Regions from separate parts of the Shewanella scandinavica genome, predicted to be linked through region 1. Evidence: predicted binding sites of a transcription regulator. Region 1 holds the regulator's gene; each other region holds the start of a gene.
What was found. The regulator NrdR, encoded in region 1, represses ribonucleotide reductase genes. The targets are predictions, from matches to a motif close to AAACACNANATNTNGTGTTT.
Positions count from the first base shown of each region.

Region 2: the regulator NrdR is predicted to act here: its motif matches at 8,844-8,863, upstream of nrdA (class 1a ribonucleoside-diphosphate reductase subunit alpha).
Region 3: the regulator NrdR is predicted to act here: its motif matches at 2,508-2,527, upstream of nrdD (anaerobic ribonucleoside-triphosphate reductase).

Region 1 is NZ_JAUOES010000001.1:311,865-322,599, forward strand. Features, by position in the region: gene nusB (transcription antitermination factor NusB) at 1-73, opposite strand, end outside; gene ribH (6,7-dimethyl-8-ribityllumazine synthase) at 85-564, opposite strand; gene ribBA (bifunctional 3,4-dihydroxy-2-butanone-4-phosphate synthase/GTP cyclohydrolase II) at 695-1,798, opposite strand; gene Q4Q50_RS01280 (riboflavin synthase) at 1,894-2,550, opposite strand; gene ribD (bifunctional diaminohydroxyphosphoribosylaminopyrimidine deaminase/5-amino-6-(5-phosphoribosylamino)uracil reductase RibD) at 2,562-3,716, opposite strand; gene nrdR (transcriptional regulator NrdR) at 3,862-4,311, opposite strand; gene glyA (serine hydroxymethyltransferase) at 4,595-5,848, opposite strand; gene ettA (energy-dependent translational throttle protein EttA) at 6,038-7,705, shown strand; gene Q4Q50_RS01305 (LysR family transcriptional regulator) at 7,841-8,818, opposite strand; gene Q4Q50_RS01310 (MBL fold metallo-hydrolase) at 9,063-9,986, shown strand; gene Q4Q50_RS01315 (DsbA family protein) at 10,207-10,735, shown strand, end outside.
Region 2 is NZ_JAUOES010000010.1:121,912-132,646, reverse strand. Features, by position in the region: gene Q4Q50_RS11065 (YjjI family glycine radical enzyme) at 1-517, shown strand, start outside; gene Q4Q50_RS11060 (YjjW family glycine radical enzyme activase) at 489-1,385, shown strand; gene Q4Q50_RS11055 (LysR family transcriptional regulator) at 1,382-2,302, opposite strand; gene serC (3-phosphoserine/phosphohydroxythreonine transaminase) at 2,745-3,836, opposite strand; gene gyrA (DNA gyrase subunit A) at 3,972-6,722, opposite strand; gene ubiG (bifunctional 2-polyprenyl-6-hydroxyphenol methylase/3-demethylubiquinol 3-O-methyltransferase UbiG) at 7,108-7,818, shown strand; gene Q4Q50_RS11035 (HAD family hydrolase) at 7,820-8,491, shown strand; gene nrdA (class 1a ribonucleoside-diphosphate reductase subunit alpha) at 9,018-10,735, shown strand, end outside.
Region 3 is NZ_JAUOES010000020.1:24,800-35,534, forward strand. Features, by position in the region: gene Q4Q50_RS16225 (NADP-dependent oxidoreductase) at 1-793, opposite strand, end outside; gene Q4Q50_RS16230 (MarR family winged helix-turn-helix transcriptional regulator) at 941-1,489, shown strand; gene Q4Q50_RS16235 (hypothetical protein) at 1,610-2,299, shown strand; gene nrdD (anaerobic ribonucleoside-triphosphate reductase) at 2,559-4,676, shown strand; gene nrdG (anaerobic ribonucleoside-triphosphate reductase-activating protein) at 4,790-5,251, shown strand; gene Q4Q50_RS16250 (YibL family ribosome-associated protein) at 5,366-5,722, shown strand; gene ribA (GTP cyclohydrolase II) at 5,996-6,610, shown strand; gene Q4Q50_RS16260 (hypothetical protein) at 6,668-7,645, shown strand; gene Q4Q50_RS16265 (FlxA-like family protein) at 7,741-8,199, opposite strand; gene Q4Q50_RS16270 (VF530 family DNA-binding protein) at 8,478-8,861, opposite strand; gene Q4Q50_RS16275 (carbon starvation CstA family protein) at 9,041-10,504, opposite strand; gene btsR (two-component system response regulator BtsR) at 10,702-10,735, opposite strand, start outside.

The sequences.
Region 1 (10,735 bases):
TCCCGCTTAGTTGCCATGAATAGATGGCTTGAACGGCTAAACGGCGGGCCTTGCGGCGCTCAGAAGGCTTCATTATTTTTCCTACTATAACAACTGTTGTTCAAGTTCTTGCAGAACATTGACCATTTCAAGCAGACTTAAAGCAGCTTCGCCGCCTTTGTTACCCGCTTTGGTACCTGAACGTTCAATAGCTTGTTCAATGGTATCTGTGGTCAAAACACCGAAAGCAACAGGCAGATCAAATTCTAAAGCAACTTGAGCTAGACCTTTATTACATTCGCCTGCAACAAAATCAAAATGAGGAGTACCACCACGGATCACCGCACCTAATGCGATAATACCGTCGAATTTACCACTGGCAGCTACGCGACGCGCAGCTAGCGGCAACTCAACCGCACCTGGTACACGGACAACAGTGATATTGTCGTCGCTGACTTGGCCAAAACGTTTCAGCGTGTCAAGTGCACCTTCAAGCAAGCTCTCAACTAAAAAGCTGTTGAAACGCGAAATTACAATCGCAACTTTGGCATTTTTCGCTTCGATATTACCTTGAACTACGTTCATTATCTTACCTAATTTAGCTAAAGCACCCAGCTCGGGGCGAAAAGTGGCGACATGATATCACAGCCAATTGCCCAGAGCCCTATGCAAATTATCAGAAATTGTTAATTTTACTTCAGTGTAACTTTGGGTTTTAGTCCGCCACATACTCAGTCACTTCAAGGCCAAAGCCCGAAAGTGAATGGTAACGTTTAGGCGAGCTGAGCAGGCGCATCTTAGTCACGCCAAGGCTAGCGAGGATTTGCGAACCCACACCCACACGGCGCGACGTCCCCTGCCATTTTGCAGAAGCAGGCGCTTGGCCTTGATCTTCAGCTTCAAAGGCTTTCACCTTAGAGAGGATTTCACAGGGATGTTCTTGATTCCCTAGTAAAACCAATACGCCACCTTCTGCAGAAATACGCTCCATCGCCTTTTCGAGTGGCCAGCTGCGTTGCTGATCGCGCTCTGAATGGAGTAAATCGTTGAAGGTGTTTTGCAGATGCACGCGCACCAAACAATCGCTCTTCACCTCACCTTTGACCAAGGCAAAATGCAGTTGATTGTCGATAGTGTCTCTGAAAGTCACCATGTCGAACTCGCCGAAACGGGTCGGTAGTTTGCATTTAGCTTCACGCACAACCGTGGTTTCTTTGGTGTTGCGATACTCGATCAATGCCGCGATAGTGCCGATTTTGATACCGTGCAACTCGGAGAAAATCTCTAAATCTGGGCGGCGTGCCATAGTGCCGTCTTCGTTCAAAATCTCAACGATAACGCCCGATGGCTCAAGTCCCGCAAGACGGGCTAAATCACAACCAGCTTCAGTGTGGCCTGCGCGGGTTAATACGCCGCCGTCCTGTGCCATTAACGGGAAGATATGCCCAGGTTGCACTAAATCAGACGCTTTAGCCTCTTTAGCCACGGCCGCTTTTACCGTTACCGCGCGGTCGTGGGCCGAAATACCGGTAGTCACGCCTTCGGCTGCTTCAATAGAAACCGTAAAGTTAGTCGAGAACTGGGCGTTGTTATTCGTCACCATTAAGGGCAGATTTAACTGCTGACAACGGGCTTTGGTCATGGTCTGGCAAATGAGCCCACGGCCATATTTCGCCATAAAGTTAATCGCTTCTGGCGTTACCATTTCGGCCGCCATGATCAAATCACCTTCGTTTTCTCTGTCTTCGTCATCCATCAAAATAACCATTTTGCCTTGACGAATATCTTCGATGATCTCTTCTATACTGTGCAGCGCCATTGTAGGACCTTATGATTTTGCTGTTATTATGAAATTCTATACCTAAATAACCTAAGCTGCCGATAAGCTTAAATTAAATAATCTGCTCCTGTGCACTAACGCACAAAGCCGGCACGGGCTAACATTTCCATGGTAACGCCACCGCTCTTACTGTCTTTGCCATCATAATTCATCAAGCGTTCAAGATAACGGGCGATCAAATCCACTTCGATATTCACCATATCGCCCGCTTGCAGGTCGATTAACGTGGTTTCCCCTGCGGTATGCGGCACTATGGTAAGGCGGAATCGACTGCCGTCCACTTCGTTAACCGTCAAACTCACGCCATCAATGGTAATGGAACCTTTATGGGCAATGTAACGCCCAAGTTCTGCAGGTGAGGCTAACCAAAACTCGATGGCTTGACCACGCACTAGGCGTTGCTCAACCATAGCAATGCCGTCTACATGGCCGCTGACCATGTGCCCGCCTAAGCGTGTCGTTGGGGTGACGGCTTTTTCAAGATTCACCTTAGTGCCCACTTTGTAGTGAGCAAAGCCGGTGAGACTCACTGTTTCGGCAGAGACATCAGCCACATAACCGTCGGCTAATTGCTGCACAACCGTTAAGCACACACCGTTAGTGGCAATACTGTCGCCTAAACGCACATCGTTTAAATCCAGTTTGCCGCTCGCCACGGTAAGACGAATATCATCGCCTTTACGCTCCAGTTTGCGCAGGGTGCCAACGGCTTCAATAATCCCAGTAAACATGGTTAACTCACTTAATTAAATAAAGAAGTATCAAGCTTAACGCTCAAGATTAAACGGGTATCTGGCCCTAATTTGCGCTCATCGACCAACATTAATGCAGGAATTTGCGCCATGGTTTGATAATCGGGTAGCTGCAATAGATTACGCCCTTGCCCACCGAGGATTTTCATCGCTTGGTATAGCACTAACTCATCGGCCAGCCCCCCTGCTAAAAAAGCGCCCGCTAAGGTTGCACCCGCTTCCACCAGCACGTGATTACAACTTTGACCTAAATAGCTTAATAGTTCAGTTAAGGATACGCGACCTGCAATTGCAGGTAACACGAGGCAACTCACATGGGAGGGCAATTGTGCTTGAAACTCTGCTGGATAAGCCACGGTCGAGACCAAGAGTATCGGCGATACGATAGCCAAACAGGCAGCCGATAACGGCAAACGGGCGCGACTGTCGAGTATCACTCTTAATGGCTGCAGTAATTGCGCCTCGGTTACGCTGTCTTTTATGTCGCCAAGTTCTTGATATCGCACATTGAGCGAGGGATCGTCAGCCAGTATGGTTTCAATTCCAGTCACCAACGCGCAGGAACGTAAGCGTAAGCGCTGAACGTCGCGGCGAGATTCAGGCCCGGTAATCCATTTAGACACACCGTTAGACAGCGCGGTTTTACCATCAAGACTCGCAGCTAATTTGACTGTAACTCTGGGTAAACCCGATTCCATGCGCTTCATAAAGCCTAAATTCAAGGCATAAGCTTCATCGCGGTGTAACCCCACATCCACTTCAATACCGGCGTCGCGCAGCATTTGAATACCGCGACCAGCCACTTGCGGATTAGGATCTTCAACCGCCACCACCACACGCTTAACGCCAATATTGATCAGTGCCAAGGCGCAGGGCGGCGTGCGGCCATAATGACTGCATGGCTCTAAGGTGACATAGGCTGTTGCGCCGCGGGCGTGTTCGCCAGCCATGCGTAGCGCATGCACTTCGGCGTGGGGCTCACCCGCTTTTTGATGATAACCTTCGCCGACAATCTGATTATCTTTAACGATAACGCAGCCCACACTGGGATTGGGTCTCGTGGTGTAAAAGCCTTTGCGCGCCAATTGAATAGCGCGGCTCATCATTTGGGTATCGAGTACGGACCAACTTATGTTCAAGCTCATGTTCAACCCTGTTGTTAAAGGTTTCGGCTTTCACCAGTCTTGTAAATCTGTGTTTAAAACCTGTCTTGCAGAAGCTATTAATCAAAGCCTCTATTAAAGCTAGCGCAACCAGAAGACTGAACGACAGGCCACAAAAATCGAATAACTACTTTTGCAGTTTAGCGATGGCTTCACCAAATTCAGACACGTCTTCAAAGGCGCGGTACACAGAAGCAAAACGTATGTAGGCGACTTTATCTAGGCTCATCAATTGCTCCATCATCAAGTTACCGACCATTTCTGAGGGCACTTCCCGCTCGCCAGTGGCGCGCAGGGTAGATTTGATTTTGCTGAGCGCTTGCTCGATTTCATCCATAGACACGGGGCGTTTTTCAACGGCGCGCAACATGCCACCTTGGAGTTTTTCTTCATCGAAGGGTTGGCGTGAACCATCACGTTTAATCACCCTAGGCATGACTAATTCGGCGCCTTCGAAGGTAGTAAATCTTTCATGGCATTCGGTGCATTCTCTGCGACGGCGCACTTGATGGCCTTCCGCCACTAATCGAGAATCGATGACTTTAGTATCTGTCGCGCTGCAAAATGGACAATGCATTGAGCCTCCTGCCAGTGAATGCGAGTAAAGCGATGGCTTTACCTGTTAAATCTCAGCTAAACGCAATGGATTTAAGCCTAAGATTTTACCAATAAAAATGGCCGCTTAATGCGGCCATGGGATTTTATCCTATTTATGGGCTGAGGTTAACTACCGGATGCTAAGTACCTGATGTTAGTAACTGATGTAAGTAGCTCATGTAAGTACCTAGTCAGCAAGCGATCACTCTCAGCCAATCATCTACTTAAGCACATACGCACTTAAACCTAGATGCGTCAGCAAATTAGCCGTAAACAGGGAAACGTTCACACAGTGCCAATACTTGGCCCTTCACACGCTCAATCACAGCAGGATTGCTTGCATCATCAAGGATGTCACAAATCCAGCCAGTCAGCTCTTTCGATTCCGCTTCTTTAAAGCCGCGGCGCGTAATGGCTGGCGTACCGATACGCACACCTGAGGTCACAAAAGGTGAACGTGGATCGTTTGGTACTGAGTTTTTGTTCACGGTAATGTTAGCGCTACCTAAGGCGGCATCGGCTTCTTTACCCGTTAAGTCACGACCAATCAGGTCAACTAACATTAAGTGGTTGCTGGTTCCGCCAGAGACGATTTTGTAACCGCGCTCAAGGAACACTTCAACCATAGCTTTAGCGTTATTAACCACTTGCTGTTGGTACACTTTAAATTCTGGCTCTAGGGCTTCTTTGAACGCAACCGCTTTACCAGCGATAACGTGCATTAATGGGCCACCTTGACCGCCTGGGAATACCGCAGAATTCAACTTCTTATACAAGTCTTCATCATCAGTAGCAGACAGGATCACGCCACCACGAGGACCGGCTAAGGTTTTGTGAGTCGTTGACGTCACAACGTGTGCGTGTGGTACTGGGTTTGGATAAACGCCAGCAGCGATAAGACCGGCAACGTGCGCCATGTCGACAAATAGGTAAGCACCTATTTTGTCTGCGATTTCACGCATTTTTGCCCAGTCAACGATACCAGAATAGGCAGAGAAACCGCCTATCATCATCTTAGGCTTATGTTCTACGGCCAGACGTTCCATTTCGTCGTAATCAATTTTACCTGACTCGTCGATACCGTAAGGAATGATGTTGTACAGTTTGCCAGAGAAGTTAACGGGTGAACCGTGGGTCAAGTGACCACCGTGGGCTAAGTTCATGCCCAGTACGGTATCGCCAGGTTTTAACAATGCCATGTAAACAGCGCTGTTTGCCTGTGAACCTGAATGAGGTTGTACGTTAGCGTAAGTTGCGCCAAACAGTTCTTTAGCACGTTCAATCGCTAAGGTTTCAACTACGTCCACATACTCACAACCACCGTAGTAACGCTTGCCTGGATAGCCTTCAGCGTACTTATTGGTTAACTGTGAACCTTGCGCTTCCATCACGCGTGGACTGGTGTAGTTTTCAGAAGCAATCAGCTCAATATGCTCTTCTTGACGCAGAGTTTCATTCTGAATTGCCTTAAACAGTTCCGGATCATAATCTGCGATATTCATATCTTTTTTCAGCATTGCTTACTCCAGCTGCCAATTCTTATAGGTAGGGTTGCGCGGTATTCTACTCGGATCGCGACCACAATCCCAGTATTTGAAACATGAAATTCCTGTGGATAGTGCTTGAACTTGGCTCATTGTCGAGTTGAGTTCGGCGCGCAATCGAGTAGAATTAGCCGCATCATTAGTCACTTAAGATAGAGAAAAATGGCTCAGTTTGTTTACAGCATGCTGCGGGTGGGTAAAATTGTTCCGCCTAAGAAGCAGATCCTTAAAGATATTTCTTTAAGCTTTTTCCCCGGCGCCAAAATTGGCGTACTCGGCCTCAACGGTTCAGGTAAGTCGACACTACTGCGCATTATGGCGGGTATCGACACCGAAATTGAAGGTGAAGCGCGCCCCATGCCGGGATTGAAAATCGGTTACCTGCCGCAGGAACCTAAACTCGATCCGAATCAAACCGTGCGTGAAGCGATTGAAGAAGCGGTTGCAGAGGCAAAAAATGCCCTAACTCGCCTCGATGCCGTTTATGCTGCCTACGCCGAGCCGGACGCCGATTTCGACGCCCTTGCAAAAGAGCAAGGCGAACTCGAAGCCATTATTCAAGCCCAAGATGCCCATAACTTAGAGTACGTCCTTGAGCGCGCCGCCAACGCCCTGCGTCTGCCAGATTGGGATGAGAAAATCGAAGTATTATCCGGTGGTGAACGTCGCCGCGTGGCGATTTGTCGCTTGCTGCTTGAAAAACCAGAAATGCTGTTACTGGACGAACCCACCAACCACTTGGATGCTGAATCTGTGGCGTGGCTTGAGCACTTCCTGCAGGAATATGCTGGTACTGTGGTCGCGATTACCCATGACAGATACTTCCTCGACAATGCCGCTGGCTGGATTTTAGAACTCGACCGCGGTGAAGGAATTCCGTGGGAAGGTAACTATTCTTCATGGCTTGAGCAGAAAGACGCCCGTCTGAAACAAGAATCTGCCACCGAAAGTGCTCGCCAAAAAACCATTGCCAAGGAATTGGAATGGGTACGCCAAGGTGCGAAAGGCCGTCAGTCTAAGGGTAAAGCCCGTATGGCACGCTTTGAAGAACTGAACACTAACGATTACCAAAAACGTAACGAAACCAACGAGCTGTTTATTCCGCCCGGACCACGTTTAGGTGACAAGGTTATTGAAGTAAATAACCTGACCAAGTCTTACGGTGACCGCGTACTCATCGACAACCTGTCGTTCTCTGTGCCTAAGGGCGCGATCGTCGGTATTATCGGTGCCAACGGCGCGGGTAAATCGACCCTGTTCCGCATGTTATCCGGCGCTGAAACGCCAGACAGCGGCAGCATTGAGCTGGGTGATACTGTGCAATTGGCATCGGTTGAGCAGTTCCGCGATTCGATGAATGATAAGAACACCATTTGGGAAGAAATCTCCGGTGGTCAAGACATCATGCGTATCAACAACATGGAAATCCCGAGCCGCGCTTATGTAGGCCGCTTCAACTTCCGTGGTGGCGATCAGCAAAAAGTTATCGGCACCTTGTCTGGTGGTGAACGTAACCGCGTGCATTTAGCCAAACTGCTGCAAGCGGGCGGTAACGTCTTATTACTCGACGAACCCACCAACGACTTAGACGTTGAAACCCTGCGCGCACTGGAAGAAGCGATTCTGGAATTCCCAGGTTGCGCTATGGTGATTTCGCATGACCGTTGGTTCCTCGACCGTATCGCGACCCACATTCTGGATTACCGTGACGAAGGCCAAGTGAACTTCTACGAAGGTAACTACACAGAATACTCGGCATGGTTGAAGAACACCTATGGCGCCGATGTGGTTGAGCCACACCGCTTGAAATACAAGCGCATGATTAAGTAGATCTAGAATCTAGTCAAGCATGTATCTGAGGAGTTTAACTCGAAAGGGTTAAGCTCCTTTTTTATGGCATCCCCTTACGCTATAAGTGCCGCAAGCTTTGGCACTATTTCAAGCTAACACTATTTTAAACTGGCACTATTTCAAACTGGCAAAATAAGCCACCAGCATGTCCATCATCACCCTAAGTGCAGGCTGCATGTGTTTGCGGGATTGATATACGCCATACACACCCAGTGACTGCGGCATGAACTCAGTTAACAAAGGCACTAACTGACCCGAATCTAAATAGGGTTTCGCCGCCCATAGCGGTTGCATAGCAATTCCCTCACCTGCCAGCGTGGCATTGAGCACCACCATGGAATCATTAGCACTAAAATTCCCATTCACAGGCACATTAAACGCCTGACCTTGGCTCATGTTCAACACTTGGTTTGCAGCCTGACCTTGGTTTAACTTAGGCTCGGAGTTCAACGCTTGAGCCAGTTTATCTGCTACATCGCTTTGATAAAACCGCCACATCACATCGCCAAAGTAGGAATAGGTTAAGCAATTATGCTGGGTCAAATCTTCGGGATGCAGCACGGCGGCGCGCGCGGCAAGATAACTCGGTGCAGCGCACACCACAGATTCACATTCCCCCAAGCGCCTTGCGATAAGGTTAGGATCGAGTTCATTGGTGATGCGAATCGCCAGATCAATCCGCTCGGCGACCAGATCGACAGTTTGGCTACTCACGTGGATATTCACACTCGCCTGCGGATAACTGGCTAAGTATTGGTGCACTATGGGCGCTAAAATCTGATGCGCCAAAAACTGGGAGCAGCTAATGCGCAATAATCCGCGCGGAATCGCCACCGAAGCATGACTCACCGCTGGCACTTCGTTCGCCAGTTCGAGCAGTCGATGGCAGTAATCCAGCACTTGCTCACCCGCTGGCGTTAAGCTGAGGCTGCGCGTCGAACGATGCAACAATCTAGCACCGGACCATTCTTCCATTTCGCTCAAGTAACGGGTCACCATAGAACGCGACATATCTAAAGCATTAGCGGCGCTTACCATGCTGCCGCGCTCGACAATAGTGACGAACACTTTAGCCGCTTCGAGTCTATCCATGATTTATCTCCACTCACATTTTCGCGTACCCGCATAACAATAACTCAGAGTTCAAGGTAAGTCAGAGTCCAAGGACGCACGCGGTAATTCGTCCGATTTATGCAACAAATATGGGCAGATACTCGCATTTATCTATTGATTATTGCAACCTATACTTAACTCACTTTTTGCAGCAGCTGCAAATCAATGAATGCTAAATCGAACCTTTTTACTCTTTCATCCTGTGACTATAAGTGAGCCAAAAATGAACACATCGACCTATGCTATACGCAACACAGTTAACGCCACATTGAAGGCCTCGTCTAAAATCAGCCTAGCCGCTACCTTACTGCTAGCGGGACTCGGCGCGGTCAATGCGGCACCATTGCAAGTGAGCCATTTTAATCCGGGCGAAAACAGCATCTTTGCCGTGTCATCGAGCTTTATCAGCGGCGAACACGAAATGATGTTAGTCGATGCGCAATTTCAAAATAACGATGCCCAAACCTTGGTTGATACGATTAAGGCCAGCGGTAAAAAGCTGACTCAGGTATATATCAGCCATAGTGACCCTGACTTTTATTTCGGCTTAGCCGTGATTAAAAAGAATTTCCCCGATGCACAAATTGTCGCGACTCAAACCACAGTCGATGCCATTAAAGCCTCAATGGAAGGCAAGCTCGCCTACTGGGGTCCGATTTTAAAGGACAATGCGCCAAGTGAATTAGTGTTACCTAAGGCGATTCACAGCGACACTTTCACCATCGACGGTGAGCAAGTGATTATCGAAGGTTTCAATGATAAACACCCTAAACACACTTTCCTGTGGGTGCCATCGGCAAAAACCATTACAGGTGGCGTAGAAGTATTTGATAACACGCATGTTTGGATGGCTGACACTCAAACTACCGCAGAGCGTCAGGAATGGTTAACTCATTTAGATGCGATGGAAAAACTGCTGCCGACCACAGTGATCCCAGGGCACTATTTAGGCGAAGTGCGATTTGATACCCGTGCCATCGGTTTTACCCGTGACTATGTAAAAGCCTTTGAAGTCGCAGCAAAAGCCTCGAAAGATTCAGCCGAATTAATCCAAAAGATGCTGGCGCTATACCCACAAATGCCAGCCGATGCAGGGCTTGAAATCAGCGCCAAAGTTTACATGGGCGAAATGACCTGGCCTATGTAAGTCCAGCCATACCTATCTCGGCGATGAGGTACAGCTAGTTAGGTGTAAAAGATAGTTAAGTGCAAACAGTTAAAGACAGGCACGTGAGCGATTGCGTGCCATTTTTTTAGCTAAATGACTGCACCTAAATAACGGTACCAAACTAACGATTTTAATCGATGATATCAAAGGGCTTAAGTCGCTAATGTAGCGACGAACTTAAGCCAAAAGGTTTAATACTATGACTCACCCAACAACTCATTCTGCTAGCACGGCCAACAGCACACCAGCGGCCAAAGTGCGTACTCTGCACGCGATTATCGACCCTTTATGTGGTTGGTGTTATGCCGCAGCGCCGTTACTCGATGCTGCAGCCAAAGCAGGCTTTACCATTAAGCTCCACGGCGGCGGTATGCTCACAGGCCCAAGACGCAAACAAATCGATGCCAACTGGCGCGACTATGTTATGCCCCACGATCTGCGCATTGCCGATTTAACCGGACAGCCTTTTGGTGAAAACTACTTTGATGGTCTGCTGCGCGATACCACAGTCGTACTCGACTCAGCGCCCCCCATTAAAGCCATGCTCGCAGTCGAGGCCATGGGCGGCGACAGTTTGGCCTATCTGCACTCAGTACAACTGGCCCATTACCGCGATGGTCACAGCGCCAGTGATGAAGGTAATCTCGCAAGGTTAGCCGCTGAACTTGGGCTCGACCCTATGAGCTTTGCGCAGCATTATGCCCAAGGTGAAGACAAGCTGTATGAGC
Region 2 (10,735 bases), on a different contig from region 1:
AAATCAGCTGGGCTATCGTATTTCTGCCACGCTCGATGCCATAGTGAAATCCACACCCGTCGCGCATGGTTACCATGGGCGAGCACTGCTGCATTCACAGGGCGGCATCAGTATCGACAAAGACGTGACCCCAGGCGTTCGCATTCCCTATGGCACTGAGCCCAATCCCATCGCTCACATTCAAGCTTTAGCGCAACATCATCAGTATTATACGGCGGGGATTAGCGATATTTTGACTATCGATGAAACTGTAAAATCCAATCCACAAGCCATGTTCCAGCTGTGTAAAGCCGCGCTTGAGTTAGGTTTTAGGGAATTTACCGCCAATGTCGCCTCTAACGATTTAATGCGCGTGACTGGCTATATGGTAAAACGCTCGGACATTGAAGCATTTAAGCAATGTGGCTCACGCCTCAATACCACAGGCTTAGCCGCGGAAGCGGCGGTTAATACGGGAATATTGCAGCGCCAAGCACGAGTCATAGCCCATGAGCACTCCCCTTGTGTCTTTGAATAGGCAAGTAATGGTCAGTCAGCTATTGCCCTTTTCCTGCGTTGACGGGCCTGGCAGCAGGCTCGTGTTATTCCTGCAGGGCTGCAACTATCAATGCAAAAACTGCCATAACCCACATACCATAGGATTGTGCGATGCCTGTGGCGATTGTGTCGCCACCTGCCCTGACAATGCGCTGACATTGATAAACCTCAATAACAAGCCTCGTATTCGCTGGGATAGTGAGCGTTGTAGCCAATGCGATACCTGTCTTGCCGTATGCCCGAAACAAGCGAGCCCTAAGGTCACGCATTACACAGTTGAAGAAATACTAGGGATTCTGCACAGTCAGCGTCACTTTATTAATGGTATTACCGTGAGCGGCGGCGAAGCGAGCCTGCAACTACCGTTTATTATTGCGTTGTTTCAAGGGATTAAGGCCTCTGAATCGTTATCACACTTGAGTTGTATGCTCGATACCAATGGCAGTTTGAGTCTAACTGGTTGGCATAAACTGCTGCCCTTTTTGGATGGCGCCATGGTGGATCTCAAAGCGTGGCAGCAAGATACCCATAGATACATTACTGGTCGGGACAACCATGCCGTGTTCACATCCATTCAGCTATTGGCGCAGCAGCAAAAACTGTATGAAGTGAGATTGCTGCACATTCCGAGCATCACGGATTATGAACAGGAGATAGAAGCGCTGGCGACCTATTTGCTTCAGCTAGGTGCGGATACACGGGTCAAGTTAAATGCCTTTCACCACCATGGCGTTGTCGACGACGCGTTAACGTGGCCAAGCTGCACACAAGCCGATATTGAACGCTTAGCCGCAAAGCTTGCAAAGCGAGGCGTCACCAATCTTATCTTACCCTCTTGCTATATTTAGCGACTGCAAAGCAAAATTTGCTCGTACAGCCAGCGTAGCGCGGGATCTTTCATACTTTGTCTATGCCAAACGAGACTGTAAGCCACTTTGCCATATTCTATGGGTAAGGATTTAACGGTTAAGCCTTTAGCTTGGCTGGCAATAGATGCCCAGCGGCGCGAGCAGGTGAAAAGCAGTTCACTGTGGTGACACATTAACGCTGCGCTGCCAAAGTCAGGGACTGAAATGGGTACAGCACGTTTTTTAGATTGCTGGGCGAGCAAAATATCAAAAAATGGCGTACTCAGATCCGTATCGGTAATGCCAATATGGCGGTAACTTAGGTAATCATCGAAGCTGATCTGCGACTGTTTAGCCAAGGGATGGGATGAATTCATCAGGCAGACCATTTCATCGCTGAACAAGGTTTCCCACACCAGATCGTCTTGAAGAGGATTAGGTTGACTCAGATCATGGGGTAACAGCACAAAATCTAACGAGCCTTTAATAAGACCATCGAAACCGATATTGTCTTTGCTATAAATATCGAGATGGATATTAGGAGCCAAGCTCAGAATATGGGCACTTAATTTGGCGGCCAGCAGTTCGAACGTGCTTTCGCGCATCGCAAGCGAAAAACGCCCCTCAAAATGTGCTGGATTAAACGCATCTTGACTCATGATCTGATTCATATCATTGATCATTTGCTGCACGCTTGGGCCCAATCGTCTTGCCAAAGGTGTGGCAACCAGTGAGTTGCCGTTACGGTAGAACAGTTCATCGTTCAAACTGTCCCTGAGCTGGCTTAAGGTTTTACTGACGGATGAGGGGCTAAGACATAATCGTTCGGCGCTGGCGGTTACGCTCAGAGTATCGAGCATCACATGCAAAGTGATCAAGTGCTTCATACTAATGCGCGAAAGCTTGGCCAAATCCATCTGTGACATCCTATTGATTTATCTTCTATGCACACTCAAACGCGTACTTTTAAGCATGATAAACAATAGCATGCAACCAACCCAACACATTGCTGAGAATATTCCCCAGTAATGCGCGTCAGCTCACAGGCTTGCACACCGCCCTCTCTAATCCCAGCCATCTCTAATCCAAGTTAACTTTAATCCAAACCGTTTTTAATCCAAGTTATCTTTAATATAAGGTTCTTCCCAAGGTCATCTTGCTTAACGCCAATAATCGATAAATTACAGCCAACAAAAAAGCGAATGCATTTGAGCATTCGCTTTTGGGATATCTAACTTTGGATAGCTAACTTGGAATGGCTAGCTGATGATAAACATTCAATAAGCATAACGTTTATGTGCAGGCAGCAAAACCTAGGCGCTAAGCGCCGCAAGCTAGTGAGTGACTATATAGCTAAGCCTAGCTATGTTTCGCCGCAAACTCGTTCATAAACTTGACCAAGGCAACTATGCCATCGAGCGGCATCGCATTGTAAAGGCTAGCACGCATGCCGCCGACAATGCGATGACCTTTGAGGGCCACGAGTCCGGCAATTTGCGCTTGCTTTAAGAACTCACCATCGAGCGCTTCGTTGACTAACTGGAAGGTCACATTCATTTGTGAGCGATTCGCTGCAACAACACCATTACGGTAAAAAGCATTACCATCAATGCATTGATACAACATCTGCGCTTTTTGTTGATTAATTTTCGCAATACTCGAAATACCGCCAGTCGATTTAAGCCAAGCAAAGACTTCAGCGGCAAGGTACCAAGCAAAGGTTGGTGGCGTGTTGAACATAGAATCATGCTCGACGGCTAGACGATAGTCCATGATGGACGACTGCGGTAAACTCGGCAGTTTTAACATGTCATCGCGTACTATCACTATCGACAGACCCGATGGACCTATGTTCTTTTGCGCACCGGCGTAAATCAAGCCGTAGCGGCTGACGTCGATTTCACGGGACATGATTGTTGATGATAAATCGGCAACAATTGGCCAAGGTGAGTCTAATTCGTCAAAAATTTCGATACCATCTACTGTCTCATTTGGACAGTAGTGAACATAGCGATAATCGGCATCAATTTTATGTAAGTCAGGTAAGACAACGGCATTGAGTCCATTGTGTTTTTCAACAATATTCAGACTATCAATTTGTGCTTCACCCGCAAGTTTCTGCGCTTCTGCTAACGCGGCTGATGACCATTGACCACTGACTAAATACAGGGCTTTACCCTGCTCGCCGAGAAAATTATTCACGACAGCAGAGAACTGTCCGCGACCACCGCCGTGCATAAATAGCACATGGTAATTTGCAGGGATCTGCATCAGTTCACGTAAATCGGACTCGGCTTGCTCGGTCAGCGCGATGAACTCTTTACTTCGGTGGCTGATTTCCATCACGGAAACGCCTTGGCCATTCCAATCAAGTAATTCCTGTTGTGCTTTTTTCATTACCGCTGCGGGTAACATTGCAGGTCCAGCACAGAAATTATAAATCGCGCTCACTGACACTCTCCTTAATCCCAACCATGATGTATGTATTGATAAAACGAAACCATTCTAAAACGAACAATGCTACCAACAAGCAATGCCATTAAAAAAACGAGCGTCCAATTGGACGCTCGTTAATATGACACTTAATTACTCTTCGTCTTGCTCATCATCAGCAAGCTCGTCTTCATCTTCGTCCAACTCTTCTTCGTCATCCAGCTCTTCATCAAGAGCCTCGTCGGCTAATTCGCCTTCGATAATGACAGGAACAATCGGTAAACCGTTTTCATCCAGCTCGACTTCATCTTCATCACTTTGGATTTCGTCGATACGTTGCAGGCCAACCACTTTCTCGTCGCCCGCGGTGCGGATAATCGTCACACCTTGGGTGTTACGGCCAATGATAGACACGCCGCCCGCTGGTGTACGCACTAATGTGCCTTTATCACTGATGAGCATCAGTTCGTCGTTAAGACCCACTTGCACTGCGCCAACAACTGCGCCGTTACGCTCACTCACCTTGATAGAAACCACACCTTTAGTCGCACGGCTCTTCGCTGGGTATTCAGACAATTGCGTCCGTTTACCGTAACCGTTTTCAGTTACAGTCAGAATCGCGCCATCGCCTTTGGGTACGATAAGCGACACGACTTTTTGACCTTCTTCTAAACGGATACCACGAACGCCCGTTGCAGTACGGCCCATAGGACGTAAGGACAAGACTTCTTCGCCGGTTTCAGGATCGGTTTTTACTTCGCCGGTTTCAGAATCACGGACTTTCTCACCAAAGCGAACCACTTTACCTTCGTTCGAGAACAACATGATTTCGTCATCACCGTTAGTGATATCGACACCGATCAGTTGGTCACCGTCTTTGAGGTTAACGGCGATAATGCCGTTTGCACGTGGGTTGCTATAAGCTGTTAGTGCGGTTTTCTTCACAGTACCGTGTGAGGTCGCCATGATGATGTACTTGTCAGCCGCGTATTCACGTACTGGTAGAATCGCAGTAATGCGCTCGCCATCGGATAACGGCAGCAAGTTAACAATTGGACGACCGCGTGCCGTACGGCTCGCTAATGGCAATTGATACACTTTGAGCCAGTACATCTTACCAAAGTCAGAGAAGCACAAAATAGTGTCATGGGTATTGGCAACTAACAGTTTTTCAACGAAATCTTCGTCTTTCACTTTAGTTGCCGCTTTACCTTTACCACCACGGCGCTGGGCTTGGTAATCGGTCAAGGGTTGATATTTGGCATAACCTAAATGCGACAGTGTCACCACAACGTCTTCTTCGTTGATCAAGTCTTCAAGACTCATATCGACTTCGTTAGCATTGATGACTGTACGGCGAGCATCACCGTATTCTTCAAGGATTTGAACTAACTCTTCCTTGATGACTTCCATCAAACGCTCAGGACTGCGCAGAATAAACAGCAGACCCGCGATAAATTCGAGCAGCTCTTCGTATTCGGCGATGATCTTATCGTGTTCAAGACCGGTCAAACGGTGTAAACGCAGTTCCAGAATCGCCTGAGCTTGTTGCTCAGTCAGGAAATATTGACCGTCACGGATACCGTATTGTGGCTCTAACCACTCAGGACGCGCGGCGTCGTCCCCTGCTTTTTCCAGCATGCCTTGAACGTGGCCTAATTCCCAACCTTGCTCAACCAATTTAACTTTGGCATCCGCAGGTGTTGGTGAAGCTTTGATCAGCGCAATAATTGGGTCGATGTTAGCCAGAGCAACCGCGAGGGCTTCCAAAATATGGGCGCGCTCACGGGCTTTACGCAGTTCGAATACAGTGCGGCGCGTCACGACTTCACGGCGATGCAAAATAAAGCATTCGAGCATTTCTTTAAGATTAAACAGTTTAGGCTGACCATTGGTCAGGGCCACCATATTAATCCCGAAAGAACACTGCATTTGCGTTTGAGCATACAGGTTGTTTAAGACCACCTCGCCCACTTCACCGCGCTTAATTTCGATAACGATACGCATACCGTCTTTATCAGACTCGTCGCGTAGACCGCTGATCCCTTCAAGTTTTTTATCTTTAACCAGCTCGGCAATCTTCTCGATTAAACGGGCTTTGTTCACTTGATAAGGGATTTCAGTCACGATAATGCGTTCACGGCCATTATCTTCGGTTTCCACATCCGCCAGTGCACGCATGATCGCGCGGCCACGGCCAGTTTTATAGGCATCAATAATGCCTTTACGGCCATTGATAATTGCCGCAGTTGGGAAATCCGGACCTGGAATGTATTCCATCAGCTGTTCAATAGACAGTGAAGGTTCTTCAATCAGTGCCAAACAGCCTTTCACGACTTCCGTTAGGTTGTGTGGTGGGATGTTGGTCGCCATACCTACCGCAATACCCGATGAGCCGTTAATTAACAGGTTAGGTACGCGTGTAGGTAATACAGCTGGAATGAGTTCTGTGCCGTCGTAGTTAGGGACGAAATCTACTGTCTCTTTTTCAAGATCGGCCAGTAATTGATGCGCTAACTTATCCATACGGATTTCGGTATAACGCATTGCCGCCGCTGAGTCACCGTCGACCGAACCGAAGTTACCTTGGCCATCTACTAAGGTGTAACGCAGTGAGAATGGCTGGGCCATACGGACGATAGTGTCATAAACAGCAGAGTCACCATGAGGGTGATATTTACCGATGACGTCACCGACCACACGGGCAGATTTTTTGTAAGGCTTGTTCCAATCGTTCTTCAATTCACTCATGGCAAACAGAACGCGGCGATGAACTGGCTTTAAGCCGTCGCGCACGTCTGGTAATGCACGTCCCACGATAACGCTCATGGCGTAATCAAGGTACGAATTCTTTAGTTCGTCTTCGATATTAATTGGCGAAATAGATGATGCCAGATCAGTCATAAACTGCTCGTTCCCCTGAAAAATAGCCGACAACGTATAATCCGTATCATTGCCTAGCCCAAAAACGTGATTTGGCATTCTAACACAGTTATTTAATGTCGCCAGACCTATCCTTATCGAATTGAGAGTCTGGTGGCTTAATAGATGAAAACACTGTCAATTTGGTCGTTTGAGCGATAAACCAGCGTTGAAATTCGCGGCTTAGGATGAGAAAAAATCGTCAAAGGGATGAAGTAAAAGGTCGATACGGAGCACAACAATTAACATAAAACCAGAAAACTGCTGAAAATTCACTCAACCACAAGGGCTTAGCTCAGTCGAACACTTTGTTTATCAAACATAGTCGTTATAATAGCCGCACAATACAGCTACTTCAGGTAATAGCATGCATCAGAATACCAATGTGGACCCACAGGAAATCGCAAAGTTTGAACGTATGGCCGAAACGTGGTGGGATCTCAACGGTGAATTTAAGCCGCTGCATCTATTAAACCCGCTGCGCTTAAATTATATCGATCAAACTGCTGGCGGCATTTTCGGTAAGAAAGTGCTCGACGTTGGTTGCGGCGGCGGGATTTTATCTGAGAGCATGGCCCGCATCGGCGCCGAGGTTGATGGTCTCGACATGGGTGATGAGCCCTTAGAAGTCGCGCGCCTGCATGCCCTCGAAACGGGCGTAAGCATTAATTATGTAAAAAATACCGCCGAGACCCACAGCCAAGATCATCAAGCCTATTACGATGTGGTGACCTGTATGGAAATGCTGGAGCATGTGCCCGATCCACAATCTGTGATCAAGGCTTGCTGCGACATGGTTAAACCCGGTGGCTTTGTGTTTTTCTCCACCATCAACCGCAACATTAAATCCTATGTGCACACGATTCTGGGCGCAGAATATTTACTGAAGATGCTGCCAGTTGGTACCCATGAGCATAAAAAATTCATTAAGCCTTCGGAATTGATTGAGCTTGTGGACAATACCGATCTTATCTGTACCGATGCATTAGGCATCAGCTACAACCCGTTGACGGGCATTTTCAAATACACGCCTAAGGTTGATGTAAATTACATGATAGCGACGCGTAAGGTTGATTGATATGAGTCTGACACAGATCCAAGGCGTACTGTTCGATCTCGACGGCACTTTAGCCGATACCGCGCCGGATCTGGTGCAAGCCCTTAATTTAAGTCTTCAAGACGTCGGCATCGCCGCGCAGCCGTTAGCAGCCATGCGCTACGCCGCATCCCACGGCAGTTTTGCCTTAGTTGATGCGGCGATACCCAATGCGGCGGATGATCTTCGCACTCAAGTTCAGCAAGGTTTGCTCGCCCACTATCAGCGCATTAATGGCGATCACTGTGCGCTATTCACCGGCATTGCAGCATTACTCGATTGGCTTGAATTAGCTCAGCTGCCGTTTGGGGTGATCACTAACAAGCCAGCGCGCTTTACCCGTCCCTTATTGCGAAAACTGAATTTACACTTACGTATGCCCGTTATCATTAGTGGCGATTCGACCAAACACCCAAAACCCCACACAGCACCTATGCTGTTAGGCGCACAGCAACTGAGCTGCGCTCCAGAGCACATTTTGTATCTTGGGGATGCTGAGCGGGATTTGTTAGCCGCGAAGGCGGCGGGCATGTTAGGCGGCGTTGCCCTATGGGGTTATCTGGGTGTCAACGACAAGCCATCGCAGTGGCCTGCCCACGCGCACTTTGCCAGCCCAACTGAGTTACATCAGGCATTAATCGAAGCATTGGCCTAGAAAAACTCGCTAATAAAACGGCGAACAGACGTCACCATGACACTCAAAGATAAACCTTTTGCTAAAGCCAATCTGCAGACACACATAAGTGTGTTTGCCTGATTTTTACCTGAGAATAAAATCAGGCAGTGAAAGGTCGGCGGATAAAAGATCGGCACTTGTGCGCGATCGCGATCTAAAGAAAAGATCGCCTAAAAATCCCCCATGAGTGCGACACACTAACCTGAAATTGAGCTTCAAGGTTAGTCGTTACTAACGCGAAAGCTTATCCTCAACTTATCCACAAGATGTCCCCTGAATTCAGACTTGCAAATAGGGGCAAACCTCACTATCTTGTATCCCAGATAATTTAAAACACCATATCTTGTGTATAGGTAGCAATCAGACACACTAAAAGCTCGCCGCTTAATTGACTCGTTTTCAACCAGTCAGCAGTATTTAAGGGACGGTTATTGATTGTTTTACAAGGATACGTACGGTGAACTTGCTCACCTAAATAGATATAAGAACCAAGGCCTATCTCCAAATGAATAGCACTATGACAGTCACAAAACGCTGTGGCGATCGTGAAAATATCGATCTCGAAAAAATACACCGCGTAATTACTTGGGCAGCCAAGGGATTAAAAAACGTTTCTGTTTCTGAAGTTGAACTGCGCTCGCACCTACAGTTTTTCGATGGCATCCCAACCGAAGCTATCCATGAAACCATTATCAAAGCGGCTGCGGATTTAATTTCTCCAGAATCACCGGACTATCAGTTCCTCGCCGCCCGTTTAGCGGTGTTTCATTTGCGTAAGAAGGCCTTCGGTCAATTCGAGCCGCCAGCACTGTATACTCACGTGACTAAGTTAGTTGAGCTTGGCAAGTATGACATGCACATTCTGCAGGATTACAGCCGCGAAGAACTCGACGTGATGGATACCTATATCGACCATTGGCGCGATATGGACTTCTCTTACGCAGCGGTAAAGCAGCTTGAAGGCAAATATTTAGTTCAAAACCGTGTGACACACGAAATCTACGAGAGCGCGCAGTTCCTCTACATTTTGGTCGCGGCATGTTTGTTTGCCCGTTATCCAAAAGAGACGCGCCTGAAATACGTTAAAGATTTCTATGACGCGGTATCAACTTTTAAACTGTCGCTGCCAACGCCAATTATGGCCGGTGTGCGCACCCCAACGCGTCAGTTTAGCTCTTGCGTACTGATCGAATGTGGTGACAGCTTAGATTCCATCAACGCGACCGCTTCGTCTATCGTGAAATACGTCAGCCAACGTGCGGGTATCGGTATTAACGCCGGTCGTATTCGCGCCTTAGGTAGCCCAATCCGTGGTGGTGAAGCCTTCCACACAGGTTGTTTACCTTTCTATAAGTATTTCCAAACCGCAGTGAAGTCGTGTTCTCAAGGCGGCGTGCGTGGCGGTGCTGCGACCCTGTTCTACCCTATTTGGCACTTAGAAGTCGAATCTCTGCTGGTATTGAAAAATAACCGCGGCGTCGAAGACAACCGTATCCGTCATTTAGACTACGGTGTGCAGCTGAACAAAGTCATGTATCAACGTCTGATCAAAGGCGAAAACATCAGCCTGTTTAGCCCATCTGACGTACCTGGCTTATATGATGCTTTCTTTGAAGATCAAAACGAATTCGAACGTTTATATGTGCAATATGAGCAAGACAGCAGCATTCGTAAGAAAACCATAAAGGCAGTTGAGCTGTTTTCACTGATGATGCAAGAACGCGCTTCAACCGGCCGTATCTACATTCAGAACGTGGATCACTGCAACACCCATAGCCCGTTCGATTCTAAAGTCGCGCCGATCAGACAATCTAACCTGTGTCTTGAAATCGCCCTGCCGACAAAACCATTGAACAACATCGATGATCCTAATGGTGAAATCGCGCTTTGTACGCTGTCAGCACTCAACTTAGGTTCAATCAAAGAATTATCTGATATTGAGCCATTAGCCGACCTCGCGGTACGCGCACTGGATAATCTGCTGGATTATCAAGATTATCCTATCAAGGCAGCACAACTTGCCTCGATGAATCGCCGTACCTTAGGTATAGGCGTAATTAACTTCGCTAACTACTTAGCGAAAAATGGCATGAAGTATTCCGATGGCAGCGCGAACGATCTGACCCACAGAACCTTTGAAGCCATTCAGTTTTATTTACTGAAAGCCTCGATGAACTTAGCCAAAGAGCAAGGTGCGTGTCCGTTATTCCACGAGACCACGTA
Region 3 (10,735 bases), on a different contig from region 1:
AGTTGTCTGGACCAGATGTTGGCGCAGTGTCGTTGTACTGCGAAATCATACCGCAAACGGCGATACGTCCATGATCTTTCATATTGCTCAGCGCTGCGGCTAAATGCTCACCACCGACGTTTTCAAAGTACACATCAATCCCTTCTGGCGCGGCTTTTGTGAGCGCTTGGGTTAGAGTACCATAGGTTTTGTAATTGATGATGGCATCAACACCATAGCTTCGCAGCAATTCCGCTTTTTCGTCTGAACCCACAGAGGCGATTACGCGAGCCCCCATCAGTTTACCAATCTGGCAAGCAACACTGCCAACTGCGCCTGATGCGGCAGAAACAAACAGGGTTTCACCCGCTTTTAAATCTGCGATGCGAGTCAGTCCCGTCCACGCTGTCATGCCGGGCATACCCAGCACGCCGAGAAAATGTGAGCAGTCTAATTCGGTTTGCGGCAGAGCGGTCAGTCCAGTCGTATCGGTGACGGCGTGCTCGCGCCAACCTAACATGCTGCTGACTTTAGTGCCTATAGGGAAATCACTGTTTTTAGACGCGATAACTTCACCAATCGCGCCGCCTTCTAAGACTTGATTCAAGGCGAAGGGCGGAACATAACTCTTACGATCTACCATGCGGCCGCGCATATAAGGGTCGACCGACATCCACAGGTTTTTTATCAACACTTGGCCATCGGCGAGCGGTGATAAGGGTTTATTTACTAAAGCAAAGTTCTCTGCCGTAGGCATGCCTTCAGGGCGACTGGCTAAATGGATTTCACGGGTTTCGGTAATAGTGCTATTCATAGAAAATTAACCTTTTGTTTGTGCGCAAACTAACTGCGTCAACTTTACGTGGCTTCATGACACAATGCAAATACTTTGCGCGCAAACTAGATGCGATGGGGCGGATCGGATAAGATAGCGCTATGTTTGAATGACAGGCGCTTAAACGTGCAAAATTGTTTATCTCACCCAGAGCTCGGATCTAAAGAGCAGAGTCAAAACCCAGAGCCACATAACCCTGAGTCACAAAGCCTAGCGCCACAAAATTCAGAGGTACAGAACCCCGAGCCAAGTGATGCCCTGTGTTTATCCGACAATGTGTGCTTCGCGTTATATTCTGCGAGCAATGCCTTAGTGCGTGCTTATCGGCCTTTACTCGAGGCATACGAGTTAACTTTCCCTCAATATCTGGTGATGCAAACCCTGTGGCGTCAAAATGGCTGTAGCCAAACCCAGCTATCAATGGCGACTAAGCTCGATATGGGGACGCTAACGCCTATCGTTAAGCGGTTAGAGGTAAAAGGCTTGATCACGCGTTTGGCCTGCGTTGAAGATGAGCGGAAAAAATTGATCACTCTGACGGCTCTGGGAGAGGCGATTAAGCATGAAGCCCTAGCCTTGAAGCAAACCTTACTAAATAAAGTGCAGATGGATGCCGAGGCACTCGATTTGTTGAGGCGGCAATGTCTTGCCCTTATTGAAGATTTACAGTCCTAGAGATAAAGCTACTGGTGCTGTTCGCTACCCGAAAATTCAGGCTCTGCACAGATTAATACTTGATTGGCTTAGTTTTTGCTTTAAAACTTTCATTGAGTCTTAGACGCCGAATTTTTGACGATGAATTCTATTTTAAATGCCTTCAATCTTAATCGCAGCAGTACCAGTATCGCCGATGCCTATGGTGCCAATAGCCAAAAGACGAGTACGGCTAAAACCGATGCGACCACTGAGACCAAGAAAACTCAGACGGATGCCGCTAAACCCGACACTGGTAAAGCCGATGAGATAGCGCTGTCGCCACGGGCGCAACGTGCACAGAAAATTCAGTCGATGGCGAAGGATTTTTTTGCTGATGGCAAATTTGGTGTCGCCGATATTCCCGCATTAGTGTCACGTTTACAAAAAGACGGCATTTTATCGGACGTGCAACTCGACCGTTTATCGAAAAACGGTATTACAGTTCCGAGCACAACCACGCCGAGCAAGCAGTCGCTGCAAGATTTCTTAGATGATGAACTCAAATCATTAGCCAAAAAATCACCGAACAACCCCCTGATAAATACCTTGGTCGATGCAAAAAACGTTTTGACCAATATGGATGATGCTCAGTCGCCAGTGCTCGCTCAAAAAGCCACCAAAGTCCTTGGTCAATTAACGGATTATTTAAATTCCGAGCCACCACTAACGGATACCCAAAAGCAGCAATGGCAGGGGCTTAAATCTATGATGCAACTCGCTTCGTCTATGGGCTCGCATCAGTCGGCATCGGGCCAACTCAGTAGTTATCTCGCACTCGCTAAGCGTTAATCTTGAGTTATGGTGCTTGATCATCACTGATTTCAGGCATCAACTAGCTGGGTTTAATCAGCAGGTCAAGGCGCAATTTTCAGATAATTGGGCCTAGCTGCAGTTCTGGTTTGTTCTTTTATTTCATCCTAAAAACTATGATCTGGATCATGGACGCCTCACCGTCGTTGTAGCCTAATGCTCTACATATTGTGTTTTATGCTTTTAAAATCACTAGATGTAGTGTTAATTTTTAGGCGAGATGGAGAGGAACTGAACAATGCCAGTCGTAATTAAGCGTGATGGTTGCCGCACACCTTTTGATGAAACAAGGATACGGGATGCAGTGAATGCCGCTGCAAACTCAGTTGGGATAGAGGATGGCGACTATGCAGCGACAGTGGCAGCGTGTATCAGTCAAAGCGTTGCGACCTTAACCGAAGTTGATATCCATCATCTACAGGATGCGGTTGAGAATTTACTGATGGAAGGGCCGTATAAGTCCTTGGCGCGAGTTTATATCGAATACCGTCACGACAGAGATGTGTGCCGTGAAGCGACCAGTAAATTAAACCTCGAAATCCGTGGTTTAGTCGAGCAAAGTAATGCGGCGTTACTCAATGAAAATGCTAATAAAGATTCAAAAGTCATTCCTACTCAGCGGGATTTGCTCGCGGGTATAGTCGCCAAACATTACGCCAAAAGTCATATTTTGCCAAAGGATGTGGTCGCTGCCCATGAGGCGGGCGAGATCCATTACCACGACCTAGATTACTCGCCATTTTTCCCTATGTTTAACTGCATGTTGATTGATTTAGCTGGCATGTTGACCCACGGCTTTAAAATGGGTAATGCCGAAATTGAAACCCCAAAGTCTATTTCAACGGCGACAGCAGTGACCGCACAGATCATTGCCCAAGTGGCGAGCCATATCTATGGCGGCACAACTATTAATCGAATCGATGAAGTGTTAGCGCCATTTGTCGCTAAGAGCTACGACAAGCATTACCAAATCGCCCTGAATTGGAAGATTACCGACGCTAAAGCCTTCGCCACGGCGCAAACTGAAAAAGAATGTCACGATGCATTTCAGTCTTTGGAGTATGAGGTTAATACCTTGCATACCGCCAACGGCCAAACACCGTTCGTGACCTTTGGCTTTGGGTTAGGCACATCATGGGAATCCCGCTTAATTCAGCAATCTATGCTGAAAGTACGGATGGCGGGATTAGGTAAAAATCGCAAGACGGCAGTTTTCCCTAAGTTAGTGTTTGCGATTCGCGATGGCATTAATCACAAAGCTGGCGATTGCAATTACGATGTCAAACAGATGGCACTCAAATGCGCAACTATGCGCATGTATCCCGATATTCTCAATTACGAGCAAGTCGAGAAAGTCACAGGTTCATTTAAAACTCCAATGGGTTGCCGCAGCTTTTTAGGCACCTACGAGGAAAATGGCGAGCTCGTGCATGAAGGGCGCAATAATCTCGGAGTAGTGAGCTTAAACTTGCCGCGGATTGCCTTGGAAGCGAAGGGCGATGAAGCTGAATTTTATCGTCTTTTAGATGACAGATTAGTCTTAGCCCGCAAAGCGTTGGATACGCGTATCGAGCGACTCAATGGCGTTAAAGCCCGCGTGGCACCAATCCTCTATATGGAAGGGGCCTGTGGTGTGCGCTTGCGCGCCGATGATGATGTTTCTCAAATTTTTAAAAATGGTCGCGCGTCGATTTCACTCGGTTACATTGGCCTGCATGAAACCATGAATGCACTCTATGGCACCCAAACCCACGTATTTGACGATGCACAATTAAGGGACAAAGCCGTCGCTATTGTTGCCTATCTTAAAGCCGCCACGGATGCGTGGAAGGCTGAAACAGGTTATGGCTTTAGTCTGTATAGCACGCCAAGTGAGAGTCTCTGCAGCCGTTTTTGCAAACTGGATGCGAAGCAATTTGGCCTAGTCACAGGGGTGACGGACAAGGGCTATTACACTAATAGTTTCCACCTTGATGTGGAAAAAAGTGTAAATCCTTACGATAAAATTGATTTTGAACAGCCATATCCCGCTATCGCTAACGGTGGCTTTATTTGTTATGGCGAATATCCAAACATGCAGCATAACCTCGAAGCGCTGGAAAACGTGTGGGATTATAGTTATAGCCGCGTGCCTTACTATGGCACTAACACGCCAATTGATGAATGCTACGACTGTGGCTTTACTGGCGAATTTAGCTGTACCAGTAAAGGGTTCACTTGCCCTAAGTGCGGCAACCATGAGCCAAGTCGGGTGTCAGTGACGCGCCGAGTGTGCGGTTACTTAGGCAGCCCAGATGCGCGGCCCTTTAATTATGGTAAACAGGAAGAAGTAAAACGTAGGATCAAACACTTGTAACACTATTATTTTATTCTGCTTGTTAGACTTATTCCGTGGCATCACGTGGCATCAATAGTGCCATGGGATAAGTCCCAATGTTAAAAGATGAAATGCACTATGAAGTACTATCAATGAATTACCATCAATATTTCCCTATCGATGTGGTCAATGGCCCTGGCACCCGTGCGACCTTGTTTGTCTCTGGCTGCGAGCACCAGTGCCGTGGTTGTTACAACCAAAGCACGTGGGATCCCCGTTCTGGGCATGTATTTGATAGAACGATGGAAGATAGGATGATTGCCGATCTCAATGACAAGCGGATTGTGCGCCGTGGTTTGTCGCTCTCGGGGGGCGATCCTCTATTGCCCGTCAATCTCAGTGCCATTTTGGCGCTCGTCAAACGAGTCAAGGCAGAGTGTAAGGGGAAAGATATTTGGCTGTGGACGGGTTATGTGCTCGATGAGTTGAGTGATGAACAGCGCGCCGTGTTGGCCTATATTGATGTGCTGGTGGATGGCAAATTTGAACAAAGTCTTGCCGATCCAAGTCTCGTATTTCGCGGTAGCAGCAATCAGATCATTCGTTTGTTATAAAAGCGGTAACGAGGATCTGTAACTTGCTGCTATAATCTCAGGCCTTGACACAGACGCTAGCATAATCAGGCTAAGATTTTACTGTGGCTAACTTAGGTAATTTAAGGTAACAGAATGAATTTAAAGCAAGAACTGCAGCAGCTTAACGATAAATTAGATAAATTTCGTCGTAAACTTGCTGCGGCTGAACAAAGAGGCGATGACGTCATTATTGCCCAGTTCAAGCGCGAAATCGCTGCAGTCACTAAGCAAATTGGCAGTGTGAAAGGCCAACAAACCCGCTTATTGAATAAGCAAGGTTCAGATATCAAAGGTTTGCCTTTCCATCGCGCTTTGACTAAAGAAGAACAAGCGGACATGGGCAAACTGAAAAAGTCTGTCAAAGGTCTTGTGGTGATCCACCCTATGACGGCTATCGGCCGTGAAATGGGGCTTAAGGAAGTCACTGGATACGCGCCCGCAAAATTTTAATGTGGGTTAGGCTGTCACTGACACGGGATCGAGTGTCGATCGCGTGTTTGTGCGCCTAGTACTTTATGCACAGCTTCGTTTTAATCCATTCCTTCGTGCTGCCCATCGAAAATGACATTCATGTTTGGTTTAGTTGATTAAAACACTAAAGTATTTCTTGATTGTTCAAAAACACTTTAGAATAGTGCGCTTAGTTGGCTAAGTGCCTAATCCTCGTTTGTTTCTAGGGATCTTATTCGTCTCATGGAATGAGAGTTGTCGTTAAGGTTAAGTATGTCGATAAAATATGTCGCGACGTCAAAGTTACCCACTCCTTGGGGCGTGTTTGCCATGCATGGTTTTGAAGATACAGAATCAGGCAAAGAGCATGTTGCGCTCACATTCGGTACGCTCAGTGCGGATGAACCTGTGTTGGGTCGAATTCATTCCGAGTGTTTAACTGGCGATGCGTTATTTAGCTTACGTTGTGACTGTGGTTTTCAGTTACAAGCGGCGATGCAAAATATTGCAGAAACGGGCAGTGGCTTTATCCTCTATTTGCGCCAAGAAGGCCGTGGCATTGGTTTGTTGAATAAAATTCGCGCCTACGAGCTGCAAGATAAAGGTGCCAACACAGTTGAAGCTAACGAGCAACTGGGCTTCGAAGCCGATATGCGTAAATACGACATGATCAAACCTATGCTGGAACAGATAGGCGTGAAGCATGTGCGTTTGATGACCAATAACCCTCGTAAAGTGAAAGCGATGAAGGAGTTTGGCATCGAAGTGGTTGAGCGCGTACCGCTGCAAGTTGGTAAGAATCGTTACAACGAAGCCTACTTAAAAACCAAATCCACTGAGCTTGGACACATGATGTCTGAATATCATTTTATGGATGAAAATAAGTAGCTTTGTATTTATGATGGGTCGACCGATTGAGTCAGAAATGAGTAAGGTTTAAGTCAATTGAGCCATTTTTTCAGTCGGTTGCCATTATGTTTGTCGTTAACTTGCTTAGTATTTCTGAGCATTATTCCTGCCGTTTTCGCCAATAGTGTATCCCCCGCCAATACGTTTACACCTGCGACACTTACATCGGCGTCTCAAGCAAATGATGCTGGCGTGCCTATCGATCCTGTTTCTATCAGTCATGTGCCTAGCAGTAATGCCAATGGCAGCAATCCGATTGAGTCGAGTAGTAATCCCAATTCTGTTTATGCCTTTGGTAGTTATCTCGGCACTGGTGTGTATCGCGCCGCCAACCAAAATGCGACCGTGGTCAGTATTCCGTTAAGTTTTGATTTAAAGAAAGATAGCGGAAGCCAGACTTGGTTACGTTTACCTATCTCCTTTGGCTTTTTTGATTATTTAGCCAAAGATATCACCGAAGGCGAGTTACCGTCGTCGATAGGCACTATGACCATTACCCCAGGTTTTGAGCACCACTGGCAGGCGAGCGAAAACACTCGAATGGAAGGGTATTTAGATATCGGTTTTGGTACTAACTTCGATAAAAACGATAACGTTGCCATTATCGCCTCTGGGATCAGTAGCTTGTATGATTTTACCCTAGCTGGGCAAGATGCGGTGTGGGTGTCGAGATTACGTTTCGCTGGGTACAGTGAGCACTATGGCAAGTTTGCCGATCAATTTGCGGTGTTACAAACTGGCGTGGATTTAGGATTAGCGCCGCGGTGGCAATGGTGGGATCTGCAGGTGCAACCAAGGATCTTTGCTGTGGGTTATTGGTATTTCAATGAGCTCAGATTTATCAGCGAGATAGAGCAAGATACCATAGTTTCAGGCAGTTATGAGGCTGGTTTTTCCCTCGCGTTTTCTAAGCCCCTTGGGGGCGAATTGCTGGGTGTTGATCGTATTGGATTCAGCTATCGCCGTGGCGATGGCTTGAACATTTGGCGTTTGATGTTCAGTTTTCCTATCTAAGTAGGGTCAACTAGACGGCTTGAATATATAAACCGCTTGAACATGTCGATGTTGTGAACATGGGTTAACTTAGCACAGGATTATCACCGCTTAATTTAAGCCGATTCCTTTTTTTGGGCTTCGCGCATCTTCTTCTCAGTCAAGGTTGCTATCTGACTACTCAGCTGCATTATTTGTTCTTGGATCATCTTACGTTGCTGATCTGCGGTCTCTGAGTCATCATTTTCAAGCTTGGCCAACATTTCTTGGAGTGCCTTGATTTGCTCTTTTATTTTTTGGATCTGCTGATCAATTAACGTCATGGGTTCTTCTGATGAGGCATTGTCGACTTCATTCTTTTTGGCTGAGGCTTTGTCTCTTAAGGTTGCGCCCACATCTGCGGATAAAGCTGCGCGGCCCGCATTAGAAATGGAGACAGTGTCTTGGCTATTTTGTGAGTCAGCGGACTCACTATTCGCTGTTTGTGTTGCGGCTGGTGTCGCTGCGATATATGCGCTTGATATGGCGGTGAAAGCTGAGCCAGTTGCGCTACTGTTTATTCCATTAATGTTCATTTAACACTCCATTGATGCAAACTGCGTTGATACTCAAGTCACTATAACAGTCGGTATCGGCCATAGATTTGAAAACTGAAGTCAATTTTTGGTTGTTCAGCTAAAAAGAGTGCAAGCTATTGGTTCAAAATCGATAAGTGAGTGCTATTCGCCGCAAATAGATTAAGGCTGTAGGTGAGTACAAATAGGTTAATGAAAATAGATCCGCATCAGGTTAATCACGACAATACAGCCCTTATGCTAGGGCTGTTTACGTTTTATGGCAGCAGAGGCGAGGATTAATTGTTACCCCAAATATGGCTGTTTACTGTGCCATCTGAGCTGGATTTATCGCTTTTAGCCGGCTTTTCAGGAGCGGTTTTAGTGGGCTTTTTAGTCGCGATTTTTGCCGCAGGCTTTTTAGCGGTTTGACTCGCTTCGGCTTTAGGTGGCGGTAACGGTAATTTGTTGGCTCTTAAATAAAGATATTCGACTTTATCCCGCGCCCACTCTGTTTTTCTTAAAAAACGTAAACTGGATTTGATGCTGGGATCGTGGGTAAAACAGCGGATATTAATTCTCTCACCTAATTCTTCCCAGCCGTATTTCTCGACTAAGTAAGTGATGATCGTTTCCAGTTTAATGCCGTGGAGCGGGTTATTCGATTGATTCATATTATGCATGTTGCAGTGTGCTATGGCGGGAGTATAGCAGTTTTGTATGCCTGATACAGTGTGCAATGGTATCGAGTCAAGCTTGAATACCTTGCTCGCTCACACCAGAGTCTGCAGTTATTGGTGGAGCAGTATGATCAAAACAGGCGCAATAAAGCGCCTGTTTTAGCTTGGTCATTCGGACTGTTTTATGAGTCTTTGACTGTTTCTTTAAGCTCAGTTTCTACCGGTAAATCAATCTCACCTTTACCTTTGGTTTTAACAATCAACAGCGCTGTAATCACTAAGGTGGTGACCACGCCTGCTATGGTTGATACCGTCATCGGTAAGCCTGCACCTAAGGTTGACGAGTTCAGCAGGAAGGTGATGACCACTGTGGTCATAAACATCGCTGGAATAGTCGCAATCCAATGCAGTTTGTTATGGCGTAACAGGTAAGCCGAAGCCGTCCACAGCATTAATACCGCGGTGGTTTGGTTTGCCACACCGAAGTAGCGCCAAATGACACCAAAATCCACTTGAGTCAACATACCGCCGATAACAAACAGTGGGAGAGCTAACACTAAGCGTTTTGGCAGTGAGATTTGTGGCATGTTGAAAAATTCAGCCAGAATCAAACGCGCAGATCGGAAAGCCGTATCACCTGAAGTAATCGGCAGAATAATTACACCTAGGATAGCCATAAAGCCACCGACAGCGCCTAACAGACCAGTAGAAGCCTCATAGACCACGTTGGCTGGGTTGCCTGACATGCCCGCACTTAAGCCTTCAACACCGCCGAAGTATGACAATGCAATCGCACACCAAAGCAGCGCAATAATGCCTTCGCCAATCATGGCGCCAAAGAAGACGAAGCGACCATTGGTTTCGTTTTCAACGCAGCGTGCCATTAATGGTGATTGCGTTGCATGGAAACCTGATACCGCGCCACAGGCGATGGTGATGAATAGCGCAGGCCAAAGTGGCATGTCATTTGGATTTAAGTTTTGGAAGAAATCGCCCGCTTGTACGTTAGGCAGTAAGGTGTGCTCGCTTGATAGGATAATCGCGAAAGCCAGACCGAACGACATGAAGAACAGTAAAGCGCCAAAGAAGGGGTACAGACGACCGATAATTTTATCGACTGGCACCACAGTTGCAATCAGGTAGTAGACGAAGATAATGCCCACAAAGATACTGACGTCCCAACCGGTAAGCTTGCCCAGTAAACCTGCAGGCGCAGAGATAAAGACCACACCAACCAGCAATAACAGCACGATAGCAAACACGTTCATGAAGTGTTTGGCACTCTTTCCTAAATATTTACCCGCAAGGTTTGGCACAGATTGGCCACCGTTACGTACTGACAACATGCCAGAAAAGTAGTCATGCACAGCACCCGCAAAGATACAGCCAACCACAATCCACAACATAGCTGCAGGACCATAGAGTGCACCTAAGATAGGACCAAAGATTGGGCCTACGCCTGCGATGTTTAATAATTGAATTAAATAGACTTTACCCTTAGACATAGGCACAAAGTCGACGCCATCAGTTTGAGCGAAAGCGGGTGTTTGACGATTAGCGTTAATGCCGAAGACTTTCTCGACAAAGGCGCCATAGATAAAGTAGCCGCCGATCAGCAGACCGACACAGAGTAGGAACCACATCATTTTTGTTATCTCCCCATTTGAGTTCTGGCGAGTGTAAACAAGTTGTTGATATAAAACTTCGCAATCTCAATGAGTGGTCGAAAATGCAGGGTGAGCGGTAATAGGTGGGCTTGAGTGGTTGCAATCGTATGTTAACGGCGGGTGTTGTTGGCCATCTTATGGTTAAAAACATGCCGTTAAGATGGCTTTTTCTTGAGTTATTGGAAGCCGAACAGCTGTTTAAGGCTCTTA